Regions from separate parts of the Klebsiella africana genome, predicted to be linked through region 3. Evidence: predicted binding sites of a transcription regulator. Region 3 holds the regulator's gene; each other region holds the start of a gene.
The links. Region 3 encodes PurR, which represses purine synthesis genes. Its sites were predicted from a motif close to CANGCAAACGTTTGCNTG; they were not measured.
Positions count from the first base shown of each region.

Region 1: a site for PurR is predicted at 4,583-4,600, ahead of purM (phosphoribosylformylglycinamidine cyclo-ligase). Genes of this name have one in related genera too.
Region 2: a site for PurR is predicted at 2,269-2,286, ahead of glyA (serine hydroxymethyltransferase). Genes of this name have one in related genera too.

Region 1 covers NZ_CP084874.1:1,347,320-1,354,848, reverse strand. The annotation lists gene uraA (uracil permease) at 1-1,127, opposite strand, end outside; gene upp (uracil phosphoribosyltransferase) at 1,214-1,840, opposite strand; gene LGL98_RS06555 (6-phospho-beta-glucosidase) at 2,057-3,490, opposite strand; gene bglK (beta-glucoside kinase BglK) at 3,500-4,393, opposite strand; gene purM (phosphoribosylformylglycinamidine cyclo-ligase) at 4,658-5,695, shown strand; gene purN (phosphoribosylglycinamide formyltransferase) at 5,692-6,333, shown strand; gene ppk1 (polyphosphate kinase 1) at 6,513-7,529, shown strand, end outside.
Region 2 covers NZ_CP084874.1:1,275,241-1,282,769, reverse strand. The annotation lists gene LGL98_RS06285 (ROK family transcriptional regulator) at 1-347, shown strand, start outside; gene LGL98_RS06280 (DoxX family protein) at 421-843, shown strand; gene glyA (serine hydroxymethyltransferase) at 899-2,152, opposite strand; gene hmpA (NO-inducible flavohemoprotein) at 2,478-3,668, shown strand; gene glnB (nitrogen regulatory protein P-II) at 3,743-4,081, opposite strand; gene glrR (two-component system response regulator GlrR) at 4,147-5,484, opposite strand; gene qseG (two-component system QseEF-associated lipoprotein QseG) at 5,471-6,157, opposite strand; gene LGL98_RS06250 (sensor histidine kinase) at 6,187-7,529, opposite strand, start outside.
Region 3 covers NZ_CP084874.1:2,257,567-2,265,095, forward strand. The annotation lists gene punC (purine nucleoside transporter PunC) at 1-365, opposite strand, end outside; partial or broken gene punR (DNA-binding transcriptional activator PunR) at 478-1,386, shown strand; gene purR (HTH-type transcriptional repressor PurR) at 1,409-2,434, opposite strand; gene cydH (cytochrome bd-I oxidase subunit CydH) at 2,727-2,819, shown strand; gene LGL98_RS11000 (MFS transporter) at 2,987-4,153, shown strand; gene sodB (superoxide dismutase [Fe]) at 4,216-4,797, opposite strand; gene LGL98_RS11010 (helix-turn-helix domain-containing protein) at 5,284-5,769, shown strand; gene LGL98_RS11015 (C40 family peptidase) at 5,724-6,596, opposite strand; gene LGL98_RS11020 (Grx4 family monothiol glutaredoxin) at 6,937-7,284, shown strand; gene rnt (ribonuclease T) at 7,332-7,529, opposite strand, start outside.

The DNA of each region.
Region 1 (7,529 bases), 910 kb from region 3:
CCGATGATCAGGATCACGGAGGTGAGGATCAGATTCTGCGCTTTACTGTAATCCACTTTCGATTCAATCAGTACGCGGATCCCCGAGGCGCCGATCACCCCGTACAGCAGCAGAGACACGCCGCCCATCACCGGCACCGGGATGATCTGGATAGCCGCCGCCAGTTTGCCGACGCAGGAGAGCAGAATCGCAATGATCGCCGCGCCGCCGATAACCCAGGAGCTGTAGACCCGGGTAATCGCCATCACGCCGATATTTTCCCCGTAGGTGGTGTTGGGCGTCGAACCGAAGAAGCCGGAAACGATCGTCGACAGGCCGTTGGCAAACATCGAACGATGCAGGCCCGGGTCGCGGATCAGATCGCGCTTAACGATATTGGCGGTCACCACCAGGTGCCCCACGTGCTCAGCAATTACCACCAGCGCGGCAGGCAGAATGGTGAAGATAGCAAACCACTCAAAGCGCGGGGTGTAGAAAGTCGGCAGCGCGAACCAGTGCGCCTCGGCGATCGGGGTGGTATCGACCACGCCCATCACAAACGACAGCGCATAGCCCACCAGCACGCCGATCAGGATCGGGATAATTGCCAGGAAGCCGCGGAACAGCACGGAGCCGAACACCGTCACCGCCAGGGTCACCATCGAGATAATAATGGTTTTACTGTCCGGTGACTGGCCGTCGGCCGGCAGCAGCCCGGCCATATTAGCCGCCACACCCGCCAGTTCGAGGCCGATAACCGCCACGATGGCGCCCATCGCCGCCGGCGGGAACATCACGTCCAGCCAGCCGGTACCGGCTTTTTTGACAATAAAGGAGACGATGCAGAACAGCACGCCGCACATAATAAAACCGCCCAGCGCCACTTCGTAGCCCAGCGGCAACAGCAGCAGCACCGGGGAGATAAAGGCGAAACTCGATCCGAGATACGCGGGAATTTTGCCTTTACAGATAAAGAGGTACAACAGCGTACCGATGCCGTTGAACAGCAGGACGGTGGCCGGGTTAATGTGGAACAGAATAGGCACCAGGACCGTTGCGCCAAACATGGCGAACAGGTGCTGCAAACTAAGCGGGATAGTCTGTAAAAGCGGCGGTCTTTCACTCACCCCGATAGCACGGCGCGTCATAATGTTTTCCTCTGAGATGGTTAGTTATGTGTGTTTTATTCAAAAAAAAGCCGACTCTCAAAGTCGGCTTATTTATCGTTATTCGATTATTTCGTTCCAAAAATCTTGTCGCCGGCATCGCCGAGACCGGGAATGATGTATCCATGCTCATTCAGCCCCTTATCGACAGAGGCGGTGTACAGCTCAACGTCCGGGTGCGCTTTCTCCAGCGCGGCAATCCCTTCCGGCGCCGCCACCAGCACCAGCACCTTGATGCTGGTGCAGCCAGCGTTTTTCAGCAGATCGATTGTGGCGATCATCGATCCACCGGTGGCCAGCATCGGGTCAACGACCAGCGCCATACGCTCATCGATGTTGGACACCAGCTTCTGGAAGTAAGGCACCGGCTCGAGGGTTTCTTCGTTGCGATAGATACCGACCACGCTAATACGTGCGCTCGGCACGTGCTCCAGCACCCCTTCCATCATGCCGAGGCCGGCGCGCAGGATTGGCACAACGGTAATTTTCTTGCCCTTGATCTGCTCGACTTCCACCGGACCGTTCCAGCCTTCAATAGTGACTTTCTCAGTCTCCAGATCGGCGGTGGCTTCATAAGTCAGTAAGCTGCCCACTTCTGAGGCGAGTTCACGGAAGCGTTTGGTGCTGATGTCATGCTCGCGCATCAGGCCCAGCTTGTGTTTGACGAGTGGGTGTTTGACTTCCACAATCTTCATTCTCTTTCTCCTCTGAGGGGCAGCCACAAAAAAAATCGCGGGATTATACCGCTTTTTTCGGATTAGGCCATACCCATCTTGCTTGACGTATATCAAGCAAAGTGATTTAGAGACAAAAAAACCGGAGGCGAGGCTCCGGCTTAGCTGCGGGTGCAGTCCATACGCTTACGCGGGCCTACGTGTATTGTAGGTCGGTTAAGCGTTAGCGCCACCCGACTACGACAGGTTCTCCCCGTTGCTGGCAATCACCTGCTGATACCAGGCAAACGACTTTTTCCGGCTACGGGCCAGCGTGCCATTCCCTTCATTATCTTTATCGACATAAATGAAGCCGTAGCGTTTTTTCATTTCCCCCGTGCCGGCGGAAACCAGATCGATGCAGCCCCACGGAGTGTAGCCCATCAGGTCGACGCCATCCTCGACCACCGCCTTTTTCATCTCCGCGATATGGGCAGAAAGATAATCGATGCGATACTGGTCATTGACGCTGCCGTCCGCTTCGCGGACATCAATTGCGCCAAAACCGTTTTCGACAATAAACAGCGGCAGCTGGTAGTGATCCCAGAACCAGTTCAGCGAATAGCGCAGGCCGACCGGGTCAATCTGCCAGCCCCAGTCCGACTTTTTGACGTACGGGTTGGAGACCAGGCTGGTGGTTTCATCATAATCGAGCAAGGGGTTATCTGCAGTGGCTTTGGTGGCAAACGACATATAGTAGCTAAAACCAATGTAGTCGACACAGCCCTCGGTTAGCGCCTGGCGATCGGCTTCGGTGATATCGAGGGTAAAGCCGCGGCGGGCAAAATAGTTGAGCAAATGCTGCGGGTAGCGACCGCGCACGTGGACGTCGGTGAACCAGTAACGACGGTGCATGGCGTTCATCGCCATCATCATATCGTCCGGCGCGCAGGTCAGCGGGTAGATCGGACACATAGCGATCATGCAGCCAATCTGCAGCGCCGGGTTGATCTCGCGCGCCGCTTTTACCGCCAGGGCGCTGGCCACCAGCTCATAGTGCGCGGCCTGGTACATTACCGGCTCCCTGTCTTCACCTGGCAAATATTTCAGCCCAGAGTTGGTGAAGGGGGCAAAGTCCTCATGGAAGTTGGCCTGGTTGTTGATCTCGTTAAAGGTCATCCAGTACTTCACTTTATGTTGATAGCGGCTGAAGACGACCCTGGCAAAGCGCACGAAAAAGTCGATTAGCTTGCGGTTACGCCAGCCGCCGTACTTGGTGACCAGGTGATAAGGCATTTCAAAATGCGACAGCGTAATCACTGGCTCAATGCCGAGTTTCAGGCATTCGTCGAACAGATCATCGTAAAACTGCAGGCCAGCCTCGTTCGGCTCCAGCTCATCGCCTTGTGGGAAAATACGCGTCCAGGCAATCGAGGTGCGAAAACATTTGAAGCCCATCTCGGCAAACAGCGCCAGGTCCTGCGGATAACGATGATAAAAATCGATCGCCTCATGGTTCGGGTAGTTTTTCCCCGCCACCACGCCGTCGGTAATTTCACGCGGCACGCCGTGGGCGCCGGCGGTCATCACATCCGCCACGCTGATCCCCTTACCGCCCTCCTGCCAGCCGCCCTCTAACTGATGCGCTGCGACCGCGCCGCCCCACAGAAACCCTGCTTTAAATCCGGACATAGTCTCTCCCTAATGTCGATCGTCGCCAGGCGAACGATACTGCTGATTGAAATGGTAAACCGCGCCAATCAGGCCGGCATCGTTGCCGTGACTGACGGTATCGAGATAGTCGGCAATGCCGAACCAGGCCAGATGCTGGCGCAGCAGCGCCAGAAATCCGGGACGTTCCACAATGCCGCCGCCGATAAAAATGGTCTGCGGATCGAAGATATTGACGAGGTTATATAGGCCGTGGCCCAGGCCATTGAAGAACTCGGCGACCAGACGCTGGCAAACCGGGTCGCCGGCGTCATAGCGGTCAAAAATCATTTCGCCTGTCACGCTCTCCAGCGGCGCGCCGATATGTTGCGCATAGCGATGGCGCAGCACTCTGAGAGTGCAGTTCTCATTCATCGAATAGCGACGAGGATCGCGTCCGCCGGGACGGTCGGTTAGCATGTAGCCGAATTCACCGGCACGAAAACGCGCCCCATGCACTAGCTGGTGGTGGCAATAAATCGCGCCACCAATGCCGGTGCCAATGGTGAGCACCAGAAAATTGGCCATTTCCGCCGCTTTGCCCTGCCAGCGCTCGGCCAGCAGCACACAGTTGGCATCGTTTTCAACTGAGACCGGCAGTCCGGTCCGGGCTTCCAGCCATGCTTTCATGGCGAAATTATCAAATCGACGAATAGCACCGCCCATGGTAATAAAGCCGCTGTGCGGATCGACATAGCCCGGCGCGCTGATGGCTACCCCTTCACACGACGGGTGGGCCGCCAGCCACGACAGCATTGCCTGTAAGATATGATCGCCATCGCTGTCATTGATTGACTGTTTCGCCGTTTCCAGCAACCTGCCGTCGCGGGTCATCACGCCCATTTTTAACGCGGTGCCACCAATATCAAATGCCGCAATATCCATTCATCCCTCCCCCGGCATGCATAAATAACCGACCTAACGCGCGGCAAATCAAAGAAAGAAACCGGTTTCATTGATATGATGAGGATTCCTCAACGCGGAGGCAAGCACAAGGCTGTACCCGGTTTCATTTTCGTGAGCAGTATCAAATTTGACCATCTCCCGGCTGTTTTACGCCGACTGTAAAGCAGGCTCGCAAACGTTTGCTTTCCCTGTTAGAATTGCGCCGATTTTTCTTGCTTACCGCAAACGCGTGGAGACTTCGCAGTGACCGATAAAACCTCTCTCAGCTATAAAGATGCCGGCGTGGATATTGATGCAGGCAACGCTCTCGTCGACCGTATTAAGGGCGTGGTGAAGAAAACCCGTCGCCCGGAAGTGATGGGTGGACTGGGCGGATTCGGCGCGCTGTGCGCACTGCCGCAGAAATACCGCGAGCCGGTACTGGTCTCCGGCACCGACGGCGTCGGTACCAAGCTGCGTCTGGCAATGGATCTGAAGCGTCACGACACCATCGGCATCGACCTGGTCGCCATGTGCGTGAACGACCTGGTGGTTCAGGGCGCTGAGCCGCTGTTTTTCCTGGATTATTACGCCACCGGTAAGCTGGACGTCGATACCGCAGCCAGCGTCATTAACGGCATCGCCGAAGGCTGCCTGCAGTCCGGTTGCGCGCTGGTCGGGGGTGAAACCGCTGAGATGCCGGGGATGTATCACGGTGAAGATTACGACGTAGCGGGTTTCTGCGTCGGGGTGGTGGAAAAATCAGAAATCATCGACGGCAGCAAAGTGGCCGACGGCGACGTGCTGGTGGCGCTGGCGTCCAGCGGCCCGCACTCTAACGGCTATTCACTGGTGCGTAAGATCATTGAGGTTAGCGGCGTTGACCCGCAGACCACCGACCTTGACGGCAAACCGCTGGCCGACCATCTGCTGGCGCCGACCCGCATCTATGTAAAATCGGTGCTCGACCTGATCGCCAGCGTTGACGTCCACGCTATCGCTCACCTGACCGGCGGCGGCTTCTGGGAAAACATCCCGCGCGTCTTACCGGACAACACCCAGGCGATCATTGATGAATCTTCCTGGCAGTGGCCGTCGGTCTTCAACTGGCTGCAAACCGCCGGTAACGTCAGCCAGCATGAAATGTATCGTACCTTTAACTGCGGCGTGGGGATGGTAATCGCCCTGCCGGCAGCGGAAGCGGACAAGGCCATTGCCCTGCTGAACGAGAAAGGTGAAAACGCGTGGAAAATCGGGTATATCAAAGCCTCCGATTCCGAACAGCGTGTGGTCATTGCATGAAAAACATCGTGGTGCTGATTTCCGGTAGCGGTAGCAATCTACAGGCGATCATCGACGCCTGCAGCCGGAAACAGATAAACGGCACCCTGCGTGCGGTATTCAGTAACAAGGCCGATGCGTTTGGCCTTGAGCGCGCGCGCGCGGCCGGCATCCCGGCCCACGCGCTGGCGCAAAGTCAGTTTGCCGACCGGGAATCCTTCGATCGTCAGCTGATGCATGAAATCGACGCCTACGCCCCGGATCTGGTGGTGCTGGCGGGTTATATGCGTATCCTGAGCCCGGCGTTCGTCAGCCACTATCAGGGACGTCTGCTGAACATCCATCCCTCATTACTGCCGAAGTATCCTGGCCTGCATACTCATCGTCAGGTGCTGGAAAACGGTGATGAGGAGCACGGCACCTCGGTGCATTTCGTCACCGATGAGCTCGACGGCGGTCCAGTTATTCTGCAGGCCAAAGTGCCGGTCTTCGCTGGCGACAGCGAAGATGAGGTGACGGCGCGGGTTCAGACCCAGGAACATGCTATTTATCCGCTGGTGATAAGCTGGTTTGTCGAGGGACGTCTGCGCATGGCAGGCAACCACGCCTGGCTGGATGAACGACAGCTTCCCCCCCAGGGCTATGCCGCTGAAGAATGAACAACAGCCCCGCCTTTTCCTGTCGCGGGGCTTTTTTTTAATTAAAATTGTTTATTAATCAATCATCTCACGGAAATATTTCTTCTTACTGTCATATTGTTGTGACACAGTAAATCGCTATGCAGAAAAATTCGTCATAATAGTCTACGTCCTGTGAGTAAAACGGAGTGTGAGCGGTAATGGGCCAGGAAAAGCTATACATCGAAAAAGAACTCAGCTGGTTGTCTTTTAACGAGCGCGTGCTGCAGGAAGCGGCGGACAAGAGTAACCCGCTGATTGAGCGCATGCGCTTTCTGGGGATCTACTCCAACAACCTTGATGAATTTTACAAAGTGCGCTTCGCTGAGCTTAAGCGGCGGATTATTATCAGTGAAGAACAAGGCAGTACCGCCCATTCTCGCCATCTGTTAGGCAAAATTCAGGCCCGCGTTCTCAAGGCCGACCAGGAATTCGATAGTCTGTACAACGAACTGCTGCTGGAGATGGCGCGTAACCAGATCTTCCTGATCAACGAGCGCCAGCTGTCTGTCAATCAGCAGGCCTGGCTGCGCAACTACTTCAAACAGTATTTGCGTCAGCACATCTCGCCGATCCTGATTAACCGCGAAACGGACCTCGTGCAGTTCCTGAAAGATGATTACACCTATCTGGCGGTGGAGATTATCCGCGGGGAAAACATCAACTATGCCCTGCTGGAAATTCCGTCAGACAAAGTGCCGCGCTTCGTAAACCTGCCGCCGGAGGCGCCTCGCCGCCGTAAGCCAATGATCCTGTTGGATAACATCCTGCGTTATTGCCTGGATGATATCTTTAAAGGCTTCTTCGATTACGATGCGCTGAACGCCTACTCGATGAAAATGACCCGTGACGCCGAGTACGATCTGGTGCATGAGATGGAGTCGAGCCTGATGGAGCTGATGTCCTCCAGCCTCAAGCAGCGCCTGACCGCCGAGCCGGTTCGCTTTGTCTACCAGCGCGATATGCCGGATGCGATGGTCGAAATGCTGCGCGATAAGCTCTCCATTTCCAACTACGACTCGATGCTGCCGGGCGGCCGTTACCACAACTTTAAAGACTTTATCGGTTTCCCGAACGTCGGTAAGGCCAATCTGGTTAATAAACCCATGCCGCGCCTGCGTCATCTGTGGTTTGATAAATTCCGCAACGGCTTTGACGCCATCCGCGAACGCGATGTG
Region 2 (7,529 bases), 980 kb from region 3:
TCTCCCCCGAGCAGTTAACCACGGCGTCGCTCATTGAGGCCTGGAAAGAGGGAGATGTGCAAATTCGCGCATGGGTTGATAACGCTGCCAACGCGATTGGCTTAAGCCTCTATAATTTCCTGAATATATTAAATATTAATCAAATCTGGCTTTACGGGCGCAGCTGCGCCTTCGGTGAGCAGTGGCTGGAAAGTATCGTCAAACAAACGGGTTTTAACCCCTTTGACCACCGGGATACGCCGCGAGCGCACGCCACCCAAATTGGCTTTGGCCAGCTGACACGCGCCCAGCAGCTGATGGGGATAGGTTATCTGTACGTTGAGGAGCAATTGCAGACGCTGGTTTAGTCATAAACGAACGTGGCGAAGCGCAAATTTGTGTATTACGTTTAAATCACACGTCTCTCATAACGAGCTGATTATGAACTCACTCCGCTATTTTGATTTTGGCGCTTCCCGCTCTCTGTTGCTGCTTATCGCCCGCATCGCCGTGGTGATTCTGTTTATTCTTTTTGGTTACCCCAAACTGCTGGGCTTTAGCGGTACGGTGCAGTACATGGCCGCCTCCGGCGCACCGATGCCGACCCTGGCGGCGATTATCGCCGTTATTATGGAAGTGCCTGCCGCGATTATGATTGTACTGGGCTTTTTCACCCGCCCGCTGGCGGTCATCTTTATCTTCTACACCCTGGGCACGGCGGTGATTGGCCATCACTACTGGGATATGACCGGCGATGCGGTATTGCCGAACATGATTAACTTCTGGAAAAACGTCAGCATCGCTGGCGCCTTCCTGCTGCTGGCGATCGCCGGCCCCGGGGCGATCTCCCTCGACCGTCGCTAATCTCCAGACGCAAAAAAGGCCGCATACGCGGCCTTTTTGATGTCAACGCTAACGCTTACGCATAGACCGGGAAGCGGGCGCAGATATCCAGCACTTTACCTTTCACACGCTCAATGACCGCGTCGTCATTGATATTGTCCAGCACGTCACACATCCAGCCAGCCAGCTCTTTGACTTCCGCTTCTTTAAAGCCGCGGCGAGTCACAGCCGGAGAACCGATACGGATACCGGAGGTCACGAACGGGCTCTTCGGATCGTTCGGCACGCTGTTTTTGTTGACGGTGATGTTGGCGCGGCCCAGAGCGGCGTCAGCTTCTTTACCGGTCAGGTTTTTATCCACCAGATCCAGCAGGAACAGGTGGTTCTCAGTACCACCAGACACCACTTTGTAGCCGCGGTTCAGGAACACTTCCACCATCGCTTTGGCGTTTTTCGCAACCTGCTGCTGGTAAACTTTAAACTCTGGCTCCATCGCTTCTTTCAGCGCCACCGCTTTCGCCGCGATAACGTGCATCAGCGGGCCGCCCTGCGCGCTTGGGAATACCGCAGAGTTCAGTTTCTTATACAGCTCTTCGCTACCGCCTTTCGCCAGGATCAGGCCGCCGCGCGGACCCGCCAGGGTTTTGTGGGTGGTGGTGGTCACAACGTGAGCATGCGGAACCGGATTCGGGTACACGCCAGCGGCAATCAGGCCTGCCACGTGGGCCATATCGACGAACAGGTAAGCGCCGATGCTGTCAGCGATTTCACGCATTTTCGCCCAGTCAACGATACCGGAGTAAGCGGAGAAACCACCGATGATCATCTTCGGTTTGTGTTCCTGAGCCTGCTTCGCCATGTCGTCGTAGTCAATTTTACCGGACTCATCGATACCGTAAGGGATGATGTTGTACAGTTTGCCGGAGAAGTTAACCGGGGAGCCGTGAGTCAGGTGGCCGCCCTGCGCCAGGTTCATCCCCAGCACGGTGTCGCCCGGCTGCAGCAGCGCGGTGTAGACGGCAAAGTTAGCCTGAGAGCCGGAGTGCGGCTGGACGTTAGCATAGTCAGCGCCGAACAGTTCTTTCGCGCGGTCGATTGCCAGCTGTTCAACTACGTCGACGTATTCACAGCCGCCGTAGTAACGCTTGCCCGGATACCCTTCAGCATATTTGTTGGTCAGCTGAGAGCCCTGCGCCTGCATAACGCGCGGACTGGTGTAGTTTTCGGAGGCGATCAGTTCGATGTGCTCTTCCTGACGTACTTTTTCCTGCTCCATAGCCTGCCACAGTTCGGCATCATAATCGGCAATGTTCATTTCACGCTTTAACATCCGCATCTCCTGACTCAGCTAACAATAAAATTTCGGCCTAAAAAGGCGGTCCGATTGGACAACGGCCCACAGTATAACCGAATCATTCTGTGATAACAGGTCTTGACAAAGGATTTTACGCAAACGATTGGCTCCGCATGATACAAGGCTTTGAGCAATAAAGCCTCTCTCAGTATCAACGGATTTCTTTTCAGGTTTGTGATGCAAATTCTTCATGTTGTAACTAGATCGGGGGAATGTGTTAAAGAACCATTTACAACGCAGGGTTATTTCTTTAAGATGCATTTAAAATGCATCATTAAGATAACACACAAGGAAGCACGCTATGCTTGACGCTCAAACCATCGCCACGGTAAAAGCCACCATCCCCCTGCTGGTAGAGACCGGCCCGAAATTAACCGCCCATTTCTACGATCGTATGTTCGCGCATAATCCGGAGCTCAAAGAGATCTTCAACATGAGCAACCAGCGCAACGGCGATCAGCGTGAAGCGTTATTCAACGCTATTGCCGCCTACGCCAGCAATATCGATAACCTGCCTGCCCTGCTGCCGGCGGTGGAAAAAATCGCCCAGAAACATACCAGCTTCCAGATCAAACCCGAGCAGTACAATATTGTTGGCAGCCATCTGCTGGCGACCCTCGATGAAATGTTCAGTCCGGGCCAGGAAGTGCTCGATGCCTGGGGGAAAGCCTACGGCGTGCTGGCGAACGTCTTTATCGGCCGTGAAGCCGAGATCTATCAGCAAAACGCCAGTAAAACCGGCGGCTGGGAAGGGACTCGCGCGTTCCGCATCGTAAAGAAAACCCCGCGCAGCCAGCTTATCACCAGCTTTGAGTTCGAACCGGTTGATGGCCAGCCGGTCGCCGATTACCAGCCAGGCCAATACCTGGCCATCTGGCTGAAACCTGAGGCGTTCGAGTATCAGGAAATCCGCCAGTACTCCCTGACCCGCAAAGCGGACGGCAAAGGCTACCGCATTGCGGTTAAACGCGAGGAAGGCGGTCAGGTTTCCAGCTGGCTGCATAACCATGCCAGCGAAGGGGATGTGGTCTATCTGGCCGCCCCGGCGGGAGACTTCTTCCTTAGCGTTGAGCCGCTGACGCCGGTCACCCTGCTCTCCGGCGGCGTCGGGCAAACGCCGATGCTGGCGATGCTGGATGCGCTGGCGAAGAGCGGTCATCAGGGTCAGGTGAACTGGTTCCATGCGGCGGAAAATGGCGACGTTCACGCCTTTGCCGATGAAGTGCAGGCGCTCGGCGCGGCGCTGCCGGCGTTTACCTCTCACGTCTGGTATCGCATCCCGACTGAGGCTGACCGTCAGGCTGAACGTTTTGATAGCGAAGGTTTGATGGATTTAGCGGCAGTGGCGGACACGATTCGCGACCCGCAGATGCAGTATTATCTCTGCGGCCCGGTGGCGTTTATGCAGTTTGCAGCGAAGCAGCTGGTAGAATTAGGGATCAACAAAGACAACATTCATTACGAATGTTTCGGCCCGCATAAGGTCCTGTAAGCCCCGACGACGCGGGGATTTGTTGACCGGGTAAGCGCAGAGCCACCCGGCAATACTGCAGCGAGCGGCGAGCGTTAAATCGCCGCGTCGTCTTCTTCGCCGGTACGAATACGAATGACCCGCGCCACGTCGAAGACAAAGATTTTACCGTCGCCGATTTTACCGGTCTGTGCGGTACGGATGATGGTATCCACACAGGTATCGACGATATCGTCGGTCACCACAATTTCAATTTTTACTTTTGGCAGAAAATCGACCATATACTCGGCACCACGGTACAGTTCGGTGTGCCCTTTCTGGCGGCCAAAGCCTTTCACTTCCGTTACCGTCATCCCGGTGATGCCGACTTCGGCCAGCGCTTCACGCACGTCATCCAGTTTGAAAGGTTTAATAATCGCATCAATCTTTTTCATGGGGTTCCTGTCTTAATCGCGTAACCGGTTGCTTACCGTATCATAACTTGCGCTATAGTGCGGAGCTACTCTTTAAAGTCGTTGGCGTCGAGCTCATGGCGCGACAGCAGCTTATAGAATTCGGTGCGGTTGCGCCCTGCCATCCGCGCGGCGTGAGTGACGTTGCCCTTGGTAATTTGCAGCAGCTTGCGCAGGTAATTCAGCTCAAACTGATTGCGCGCCTCCACGAAGGTCGGCAGCGCCGTGTTCTCGCCCTCCAGCGCCTGCTCCACCAGCGCGTCGCCGATCACCGGCGACGAGGTCAGAGCCACGCACTGCTCAATCACGTTCACCAGCTGGCGCACGTTGCCCGGCCACTTGGCGGCCATCAGCCGCTTCATCGCATCGCTGGAAAACGCCCGCACGAAGGGCTTATGACGATCGGCAGACTGACGCAGCAGGTGGTTGGCCAACAGCGGAATATCTTCAGTTCGTTCGGAGAGCGGCGGGATCTTCAGATTCACCACGTTGAGGCGGTAGAACAAGTCTTCACGAAACTCGCCGCGGGCCATCGCCTTCGGCAGGTCGCGGTGGGTGGCGGAGATAATCCGCACGTTGATTTCGATATCGCGGTTGCTGCCCAGCGGACGTACCTTACGCTCCTGCAGGACGCGCAGCAGTTTCACCTGCAGGGAGACCGGCATATCGCCGATCTCGTCGAGAAACAGCGTACCGCCCTCAGCGGCCTGGAATAACCCTTCGCGGTTACTGACCGCGCCGGTAAAAGCGCCCCGCGCATGGCCAAACAGTTCGGATTCGAGCAGCTGTTCCGGCAGCGCGCCGCAGTTGATCGCCACGAACGGCTTATCATGACGCAGGCTGGCATTGTGGATCGCCTGGGCGACGATCTCCTTCCCGGTCCCGCTCTGGCCATTAATTAGTACGCTGACGTCCGATTGCGCCACCATCCCGGCCTGCTCAAGCAGGCGCAGCATCAGCGGGCTGCGGGTTACAATCGCCTGACGCCAGGCTTCGTCGGTGGCCGGCGAGCGCTGCTCCAGCGCCTCATCAATGGCTTTATACAAGGCATCTTTATCGACCGGCTTGGTCAGGAAGCTGAACACCCCCTGCTGGGTAGCGGCCACGGCGTCGGGAATGGAACCATGGGCGGTGAGAATGATCACCGGCATACCGGGCTGCCCCTTCTGGATCTCACTGAACAGCTGCAGGCCGTCCATTTCATCCATCCGCAGATCGCTAATCACCAGATCCACTTTCTCACGCCCCAGCACGCGCAACGCTTCCGGCCCGCTCTCGGCGGTGACCACGCTATAGCCTTCGCTGACCAGGCGCATGCCCAGTAGCTTCAGCAGGCCCGGATCGTCATCCACCAACAGTAAACGCGCCGGTTTACGGATCGTCATGGATCACCTCCGGCACTTTTTCGCTGCTGAAATTGCCGCCCGGCTTGCGGCTGGAGAGCTGACGCTCAATATCCGTGAGATTCTCCAGCTTGCGAGTGGTCAGCTCCAGCTGCTCGCGCAGCGCCAGCTCCTGCTGTCGCAGCGTCTCTAGTTCGCTGTCGCTGGTCTGCTGAAGCTTCGCATAGCGAGCACGCTCCTCTACCAGCTGCAGCTGACGGGTTTGCCCGTCGCGCCAGAGCTGATACAACGGACGGACCTGAACGGCGATTTGCGGGCTGAAGGTATCAAGACGCGCCACCAGATCGCGGCGCTCGTCGGGAGTAATTTTGGCATCAGCAAGCAGGATGCCGCGACGGAACGCGTCCTGCCAGCTGTCGTCGGTATGGCGTTTCGCCTCCGCTCGCGCCTGCGCCGGAGCGAGGCGATCGGCACAGTCAATGCCCCGCAGCCAGTAAAGAGGATTTTTGTCGCTAGCATCGCTGCTGTGCGCCCAGATATCTGCGCAGTCCACCGCGACAAAATCGGCCACCTGATGCTGCGCCTGCCCGGGGGCGGCGGTACCTTCCGCGGTATGCGGTGAAAAGCCGGCGGAACACCCCGCCAGCGTCAGACAAGCAATGCCTGAAAGCAGCCATCCACTGAGGGAACGGCGCCAGGCCAGGAAGTGGGACATAGTTCCCCGATATCGATTCATAAGTTGGATTATTCCGGTGCTGAGGGAAGCGTAATGCGAAAACAGACCTGCCCGGCGGGCGCATCAACTAAGCTGAGCTCCCCTTTCATCTGCCGGACGCAGTCGCGGGCAATACTCAACCCCAGTCCACTGCCCTTAACGGCCCCTTTACGCTGGTGACTGCCCTGGTAAAAAGGCTCGAATATCATGTTTTTTTCCGCGGCCGGGATCGGTTCGCCACTGTTGGCGACATCAATACGCACCTGCTCTCCGTGCCGGTAGCTATGGATACGGATGTTACCGGATTCAGCGCCATAGTGCACCGCATTGGAGTAGAGATTATCCATTACGCTGATCAATAGCGCAGGCTCTGCCAGGCAGCGCCGCGCCTGCAGCGTCAGCTCGGTATGCATCAGTTTAGCCCGCGCGGGCAGGCTATGCGCCGCGACAACGTTTTCCACCAGCTCGACCAGATCCACCGCTTCCCGGGCCACCGGCCCGTCGGCCTGTTTGCGGTTGTAGTCCAACAGCTGTTCAATCAGCTTTTGCAGGTTACGGCTACTGCTGTCGAGGATCTCGACAATCTCCTGCTGCTCAGGGGTCAGAGGCCCGGCAACCCGGTCGGCCAACAGCTCGGTACCTTCACGCATACTGGCCAACGGGGTTTTCAGCTCATGCGACAGATGGCGAAGAAACTGATGTCGCTGCGACTCCAGCCACGCCAGGCGCTCGCTGAGCCAGATGATGCGCTTGCCCACCGATCGCAGCTCGCGCGGGCCGGTAAACATTGCTGCGTCGTCCAGCGATTTCCCTGCCCCCAGCTGATTGATCATTCTTTCTATGCCTTTCACCGGGCCGATAATCATGCGGGTGAAGAGCAGCACCAGCGCCAGGCTCAGCAGAAACAGCACCAGCGCCTGCCAGCCAAAAAACTGGCCGCGTTCGGCTATCTCCTGCTGCAGCTGTTGGCCACGAGAATAGACGACCGCCCGGGTCGCCTGCACCATATCGCTGTTATTACTGGCGAAAACCTCCAGTCTGGCGGCTGCCTGGGCATCGGGGCCGCTATTTTTACACTGCAACTGCGCCAGATCGCTGACATCCTGACGCAGCGCCTGCCAGAGCTTCTCGTCCGGTAGCACGCCGGCGTGGGCGTCCAGCATCTGGCTGTAGCGCTGCCGCTGGTTTTGATAGACGCGCGCCAGCGTCGGATCGTCCAGCACGCAGTACTGGCGATAGCTGCGCTCCATCTCCAGTGCGGCATTGATCATCGCCTCGCTGCGTCGGGCGTCGACCAGGGTGGTACGGTTAATATGCGCCGCCTGGGCGCTAAGGGCGTTCAGGCTCTGCCAGGCCTGCCAGGCCAGCACCA
Region 3 (7,529 bases):
TCGGTAACCATTGCCTGCCAGGTAACGGCCGCGGCACAGACGCCGATCGCCTGCAGAAAGCGCAGCGCCAGCATCAGAGTGGCATTGTGCACCCACAGCATTCCCAGACAGCCGAGAGCGAAAATCGCCAGGCCGCTCAGCAGCACGGGTTTACGCCCATAGCGGTCTGACAGCGGCCCCCAGAACAGCTGACCCAGCGCGAAGCCAGCGAGGAACAGGCTCAGACTGGCGCTGATCGAGGCGGCGGAGGTATTGAGATCCTGCTGCATGGCGGCAAACGCCGGCAGGTACATATCAGTGGCCAGAAAGCCCAGCACGCTCAGGCCGGCCAGCCAGACTAAAAATCCTTTCCCAGGTCGTGACATAACGTTCTCATTTTTGGAGTACAGGTACGATGCCGCAGAGTGTAGGGAGTGCATTGAGGCTTGTGAAACGCTAATATTTGTCACATGCATTCAAAAATTTTGCAGGCAGAAAATGTGGTCTGAATACTCTCTGGAAGTGGTTGATGCCGTTGCACGCAACGGCAGCTTCAGCGCCGCCGCGCAGGAGCTGCACCGGGTCCCTTCCGCGGTTAGCTATACCGTACGTCAGCTTGAAGAATGGCTGGCGGTTCCCTTGTTCGAGCGTCGTCATCGTGATGTGGAGCTGACCCCCGCCGGGGTCTGGTTTTTGCAGGAAGGGCGCTCTGTTATCAAAAAAATGCAGATCACCCGCCAGCAGTGCCAGCAAATCGCCAACGGCTGGCGCGGGCAGTTATCGATCGCGGTGGACGACATTGTGAAACCGGCGCGGATGCGCCAGATGATCGTCGATTTCTATCGCCATTTTCCCGATGTCGAGCTGATCGTCTTTCAGGAAGTGTTCAACGGCGTGTGGGATGCGCTGGCCGACGGCCGCGTAGAACTGGCGATTGGCGCAACGCGCTCTATTCCGGTCGGCGGTCGCTATGCGTTTCGCGATATGGGGATGCTGAGCTGGGACTGCGTGGTGGCGAGCGATCATCCGCTGGCGAAGATGGATGGTCCGCTGAGCGACGATATCCTGCGTAACTGGCCGTCGCTGGTGCGGGAGGATACCTCGCGCTCGTTGCCTAAACGAACAACCTGGCTGCTGGATAATCAGAAGCGGGTGGTCGTGCCCGACTGGGAATCGTCGGCGACCTGTCTGTCGGCGGGCCTCTGCGTTGGCATGGTGCCGAGCCATTTCGCCCGTCCGTGGATAGATCGCGGCGAATGGACTGCGCTGATGCTGGAAAATCCGTTCCCGGATGCGGCCTGCTGCCTGACGTGGCAGCAGAATGACGCTTCACCGGCGCTAAACTGGATGCTGGACTATTTGGGAGACAGCGATACGCTGAATCGGGAGTGGCTGCGGGCGCCGGAGTGATCCGCGCCCGCCAGTGGCCTTAACGACGATAATCGACAAACGGGCCATCCGCTACCGAACGGCGTTCAACCAGACGAGGGTGCACTTCGATAGACTGCGACTCTTCGCGCTTGTTGACGATACGATCCAACAGCATGTTAAATGCGGCTTCGCCCAGAGAATCTTTCGGCTGATGAATGGTGGTTAACGCCGGGCTGAAATAGCGGGCGTTACGCACATTATCATAACCGATCAGCGAAATGTCCTGCGGCACCCGCAGTCCCATTTCGTCTGCGGCGCAGATGGCCCCCATCGCCATGATATCCCCGCCGCAGAACACCGCCGTCGGACGGTGCTGCTGGTTTAAGATCTGCTGCATAGCGCGGTAGCCGGATTCAGGCTCGAAGTCGCCCTGCACAATCCAGTTTTCCGGCACGCTGATATGCGCCTCTTTCATCGCCTGCATAAAGCCGGCCAGGCGTCCTGCGCCGGTGTTGCGCTCCAGCGGTCCGGGGATCACGCCGATTTCGCGGTGGCCGCGTTCAATCAGGTAACGGCCGGCGATATACCCGCCCTGGAAGGCGTTATCGATGACCGCATCGGTGAAGTCGGCTTTCGCCTCGCCCCAGTCCATCACCACCATCGGAATATGGCGGTACTCTTCCAGCATGCTCAGAACCGAATCCGGATACTCGGAACACATCACCAGCAAGCCGTCGACGCGCTTTTGCGCCATCATCGACAGATAGGCACGTTGTTTTTCCGGATCGTTCCATGCATTACCGAGGATCAGGGTATAGCCCTTCTGGAAGCAGCTCTTTTCAACGGACTCAATAATTTCAGCGAAATAGGCGGCTTCGCTACTGGTCGCCAGCAGGCCAATCGATTTTGTATGATTGACTTTCAGGCTGCGCGCTACGGCGCTCGGCGAGTAGTGCAGCTCTTTGATCGCCGCCCATACCGCGTTACGCGTCTCTTCGGCAACGAAACGGGTTTTGTTAATTACATGTGACACGGTTGTAGTGGAAACGTTTGCGCGCTTCGCTACATCTTTAATAGTTGCCATTACATCTCACTCCATGCCTTGACCTGATCGCCTGAACATCGATACGTAAACGTTTGCCTACACACACCCTGAATACAATTTTCAACATTGCATCACGTCGGGAAAACGACACAGAACGACAGGAAGGGGTCAATGGCCGATACGCTTTTAAATTAGCGTGGGATTTTGTCCGATCTTGGGGCAAAGTGGAAGAGCAAAAATGTGCATCGCCCTAAATCCCGGAAGATTTTTGCGATTTTTTGTGCAAAAATGAGCAAGCTCACTTTTGTTGTGGGGATAACCAGAGGGAAAAATGATGGATACCAATTTAAAGTTTTCGCTGATCACCACGATTATTGCTCTCGGCGTGATTGTCGCTTTCAGCCTGACCGCCATTCTGCACTAATGTTTCGCTGAGGGAGGAGCGCAGCTTCCTCCCCATATCCTGTCATTATTATCAATTCTGCAAAAATCTTTTGTCATTTCGTTCACTTTTGTTTTTTTGTGATTGATGTCATGCTTTTGACTTCTGATGTTACGCCGTCCTCTCTGACGGTCTGATGGAGTCATTGAATGAAAATCAACTTTCCTTTACTCGCGCTGGCGATCGGCGCCTTTGGCATCGGTACCACCGAGTTCTCCCCTATGGGATTGCTGCCGGTGATTGCGAAAGGTGTGGACGTCTCAATACCGGTAGCGGGAATGCTGATCAGTGCGTATGCCATCGGCGTCATGGTCGGCGCACCGCTGATGACGCTGCTGTTGTCGCATCGCGCGCGGCGCAATGCGCTGATTTTTCTGATGGGGATCTTCACCGTCGGCAACCTGTTGTCATCCATCGCGCCGGATTACACCACGCTGCTGCTGTCGCGCATTATTACCAGCCTCAACCACGGCGCTTTTTTCGGCCTGGGATCGGTGGTGGCGGCCAGCGTCGTGCCGAAACACAAGCAGGCTAGCGCAGTAGCCACCATGTTTATGGGACTCACCATCGCCAACATTGGCGGCGTGCCGGCGGCCACCTGGCTTGGCGAAACTATTGGCTGGCGGATGTCTTTCCTCGCCACCGCGGGGTTAGGCCTGCTGGCGATGGTAAGTCTGTGGTTTTCCCTGCCGAAGGGCAGCGCGGGTGAACGCCCTGATGTCAAAAAAGAGCTTTCTGTCCTGCTGCGCCCGCAGGTGCTCTCCGCCTTGCTGACCACCGTGCTGGGCGCCGGGGCGATGTTTACGCTGTATACCTATATTTCTCCGGTACTGAATACGCTGACCCACGCTTCATCGCTGTTTATTACCGCGATGCTGGTGCTGATTGGCGTTGGTTTTTCGCTGGGCAACTATCTGGGCGGCAAATTCGCCGACCGGTCGGTCTCTGGCACCCTGAAAGGCTTTCTACTGCTGCTGATGGCGATCATGCTGGCGATCCCGCTGCTGGCGCAATCCCAGGCCGGAGCGGCCATCAGCATGATTGTCTGGGGTGCTGCAACCTTTGCGGTGGTTCCGCCGCTGCAGATGCGGGTCATGCGCGTAGCGCATGAGGCGCCGGGTCTTTCTTCTTCGGTGAATATCGGCGCCTTCAACCTGGGCAACGCGCTGGGCGCCGCCGCCGGTGGGGCGGTGATCTCTGGCGGACTGGGATATGCGTTTGTGCCGGTGATGGGCGCGATTATCGCTGGTTTGGCGCTGCTGCTGGTCTGGTTTAGCGGGCGAGCGCAGCCGGAAGAAGCTTTCGTCAGCCAGTAATCATCGGGTGAGGAAGGGCTTAAAAAAACCGCAGCCGGGGAGTCCCTGCTGCGGTTTGTCGTTTATGCCGCCAGGTTAGCTGCAACAAACTTCCAGTTAACCAGCGCCCAGAAGTGGTCCAGGTAGCTTGGACGGGCGTTGCGGTAGTCGATGTAGTAGGCGTGTTCCCAGACGTCAACGGTCAGCAGCGGCTTCGCGTCGGTAGTCAGCGGGGTGCCGGCGTTGCTGGTGGAGACGATAGCCAGGCTGCCGTCGGCATTTTTGACCAGCCAGGTCCAGCCAGCGCCGAAGTTTTTCGCTGCGGCATCGGTAAATTTGGCTTTAAAATCCGCAAAGCTGCCGAAGGATTTGGCAATCGCTGCCGCCAGTTCGCCTTCCGGTTCGCCGCCGGCGTTCGGCGCCAGGCAGTTCCAGTAGAACGTGTGGTTCCAGACCTGCGCTGCGTTGTTGAATACCCCGCCTTCAGAAGTGCGCACGATCTCTTCAAGGGATTTACCTTCGAACGCAGTGCCTTTGATGAGGTTGTTGAGGTTAGTGACATACGCCTGGTGGTGTTTACCGTAGTGGTATTCCAGGGTTTCTGCGGAAATGTGCGGCGCCAGGGCGTCTTTTGCATATGGTAATGCAGGTAATTCAAACGACATTGCTACTCTCCTTATAACTTTTTGTTTTATCTCACATTGACAGGATGAGGTTTTCACCTGAATCGTGTTCTTACCGCCCGACGCTGTCGCGTCCCGGGCGTGTTATTGTATTGAGAATGTTAACATTTGCCGGTGGCAGTGAAAAGCCTTACCACGATAAAGGTTATTGCGACCAACGCAACTGACGAAGACTTAACCATTTTCTGCTAAACCGAGGTAATCTGTGCCTGGTGATGTAACAAAAATGTATTAATAGCCTGGGTTTGGCGTTCCGAACTCTGTCGTGCTATGTCGTCAGCCTATCTGCTTCCCTTTAATGACGGTCCCGCTATCCAACCGGCGCATGCTAGCTAATCCTCTTTAAATCAAGTTATTAAATTAAATATGCATCCAGGCAATCGCCGCTATGCCAATAATTCATTGTCTATTTTGACATTTGTATGACAAATATAGCTATCGACGAAAACGACCAACAGGATGCTCATGATGAACAAAAAAGATGAGGTGGTGAGCCCAAAGATGATCCCGGTGGTGCAAGGGATCGTTGACTGGATCGAAGCCCATATTTTTGACACCCTGCCAGTGAGCGCGATTGCCAAAAAGTCCGGGTATTCGCACTGGTATTTCCAGCGGCAATTCGCCATGGTGACCGGCTGTACCTTAGCGAATTACGTCAGCCGGCGGAAAATGTCCATTGCGACTATCTACTTAACGCAGACCCAGGCCTCAATGCAAAGTATCTCTGAGTGCCTCGGTTACGAGGGACAGGCGGCATTCTGTCGTGCTTTCCGCCGTCACTTTGGCATGTCGCCGACCCGCTATCGTCGTGAAACGCCGGGCAAAGAGAACAATTTGCAATATCCCCTGCGGGTGGGGATGGGGAGCGAGCCGGGGAGGCGGTCTGCCGCCGCAGCGGCAGACCGGGATCAGCGAATGGTTTTCGGCGTCATGACGCGACGGGCGCCAACGTAATGGCGAACCCAGTAGTCCTCGCTCAGGGAGGTGATTTGAATGTCGCGTCCCGTACGCGGCGACTGAATAAATTTCCCATTGCCGACGTAGACGCCAACGTGGTCGGCAGTGCCGCGTCCGCGGGTGCGGAAGAAAACCAGATCGCCGCTCTGCAGTTCATCACGATCGACCGGACGCGCGTCGCGCAGATGGTACATTTCGTTGGCGGTGCGCGGGATGTGGATCTTAACCAGGTCTTTATAGGCGTAATACACCAGCCCGCTGCAGTCAAACCCGGTGCGCGGAGAGGTGCCGCCCCAGCGATACGGTTTACCCAGCTGGCCCATCAGTTTATTCATGGCGGTGCTCTGCGCTTTTTGCACCCGAACTTTATGGGCGTCGGCAATCGTTAGATTTGCTTCGCTGGCCTCGGGTTTACAGCGTTTTTTATAGCCCTTACGCACCACGCATTTGCTTTTGACGCTGTTCAGCGCCAGGGTCGGCTCGGCGCTGGCGGCGACCGTTTTCGCACACTGCTTTTTATAGCCTTTACGCAAGACACATTTTTTCGTGACGCCGGCGGCCTGACGGTTTAGCGCGGTTTGGCTTGCGGCGGTAGTGCGGGAAGGGAGCCGGGTGCTGGAAGACTTTTTGCTGGTGTTTTTAGCGGTGGTTTTAGTTTTTTGACTGGTTGCTTTTTTCTTGCGCTCTGAGCCACTTTTCGCGGGCAACGCCTTTGGCGAAGCGGAGGCGTGCGTATGCCCTGACGCCTGAGCCAGTGGCGTGAATGAGATAGATGTGAACAGTAATGCACAGAGCGATATCGCGATTTTGTTTAGCCGCGCCACTGAGCAATCCCCTGATTAATTACAGACATGTACAAATGCCTGACGATGAATGACAAACCGGAATGATTCTAAAGCATAAAAAGCCGGAAAGTTAATATTCTTTTGTATCAAAAATGTCGATTGGTTAACGATTGCAAGAAAACGCGTCAGACATTGACCGTCTCGCACAGAAAATGCGCAATGCGCGCCGGCCCGCGGCATCAAAATGATATTTTTAAGGCAACTTCGCGCAACAGAAGATAAAATATGAATAGTGAAGAAAATGTTATTATCCGTCCGGCCTTCGGGACGCTACAATGACAAGTTACTGCCGTAGAAAGAAGTTTAAGGAAGCACGACAATGAGCTCGACTTTAGAAAAGATCCAACGCCAAATCGCTGAAAACCCGATCCTGCTGTACATGAAAGGGTCGCCGAAACTGCCAAGCTGCGGTTTCTCTGCCCAAGCCGTTCAGGCGCTGTCAGCCTGTGGCGAACGTTTTGCTTACGTTGATATTCTGCAGAACCCGGACATCCGCGCCGAGCTGCCTAAATATGCCAACTGGCCGACCTTCCCGCAGCTGTGGGTAGACGGTGAACTGGTGGGCGGCTGCGATATCGTTATTGAAATGTACCAGCGCGGTGAGCTGCAGCAGCTGATCAAAGAGACGGCGGCGAAGTACCACACCGACGAGCCGAAAGCGGAGTAATTTCCGCCATCAGTAAAAAAGCGACTTCCTGGAAGTCGCTTTTTTTATCACTCCGGTGTGGCCACAGGCAGCGGCCAGCCGCCCAGACGTTTCCAGCGGTTCACAATCTCACAAAACAGCTGCGCCGTCTGCTCGGTATCGTACAGGGCGGAGTGGGCCTGGGCGCCGTCGAATGCCATACCAGCGGCGATACAGGCTTTGGACAATACCGTCTGGCCTAACGCCAGCCCGCTCAGCGCGGCGGT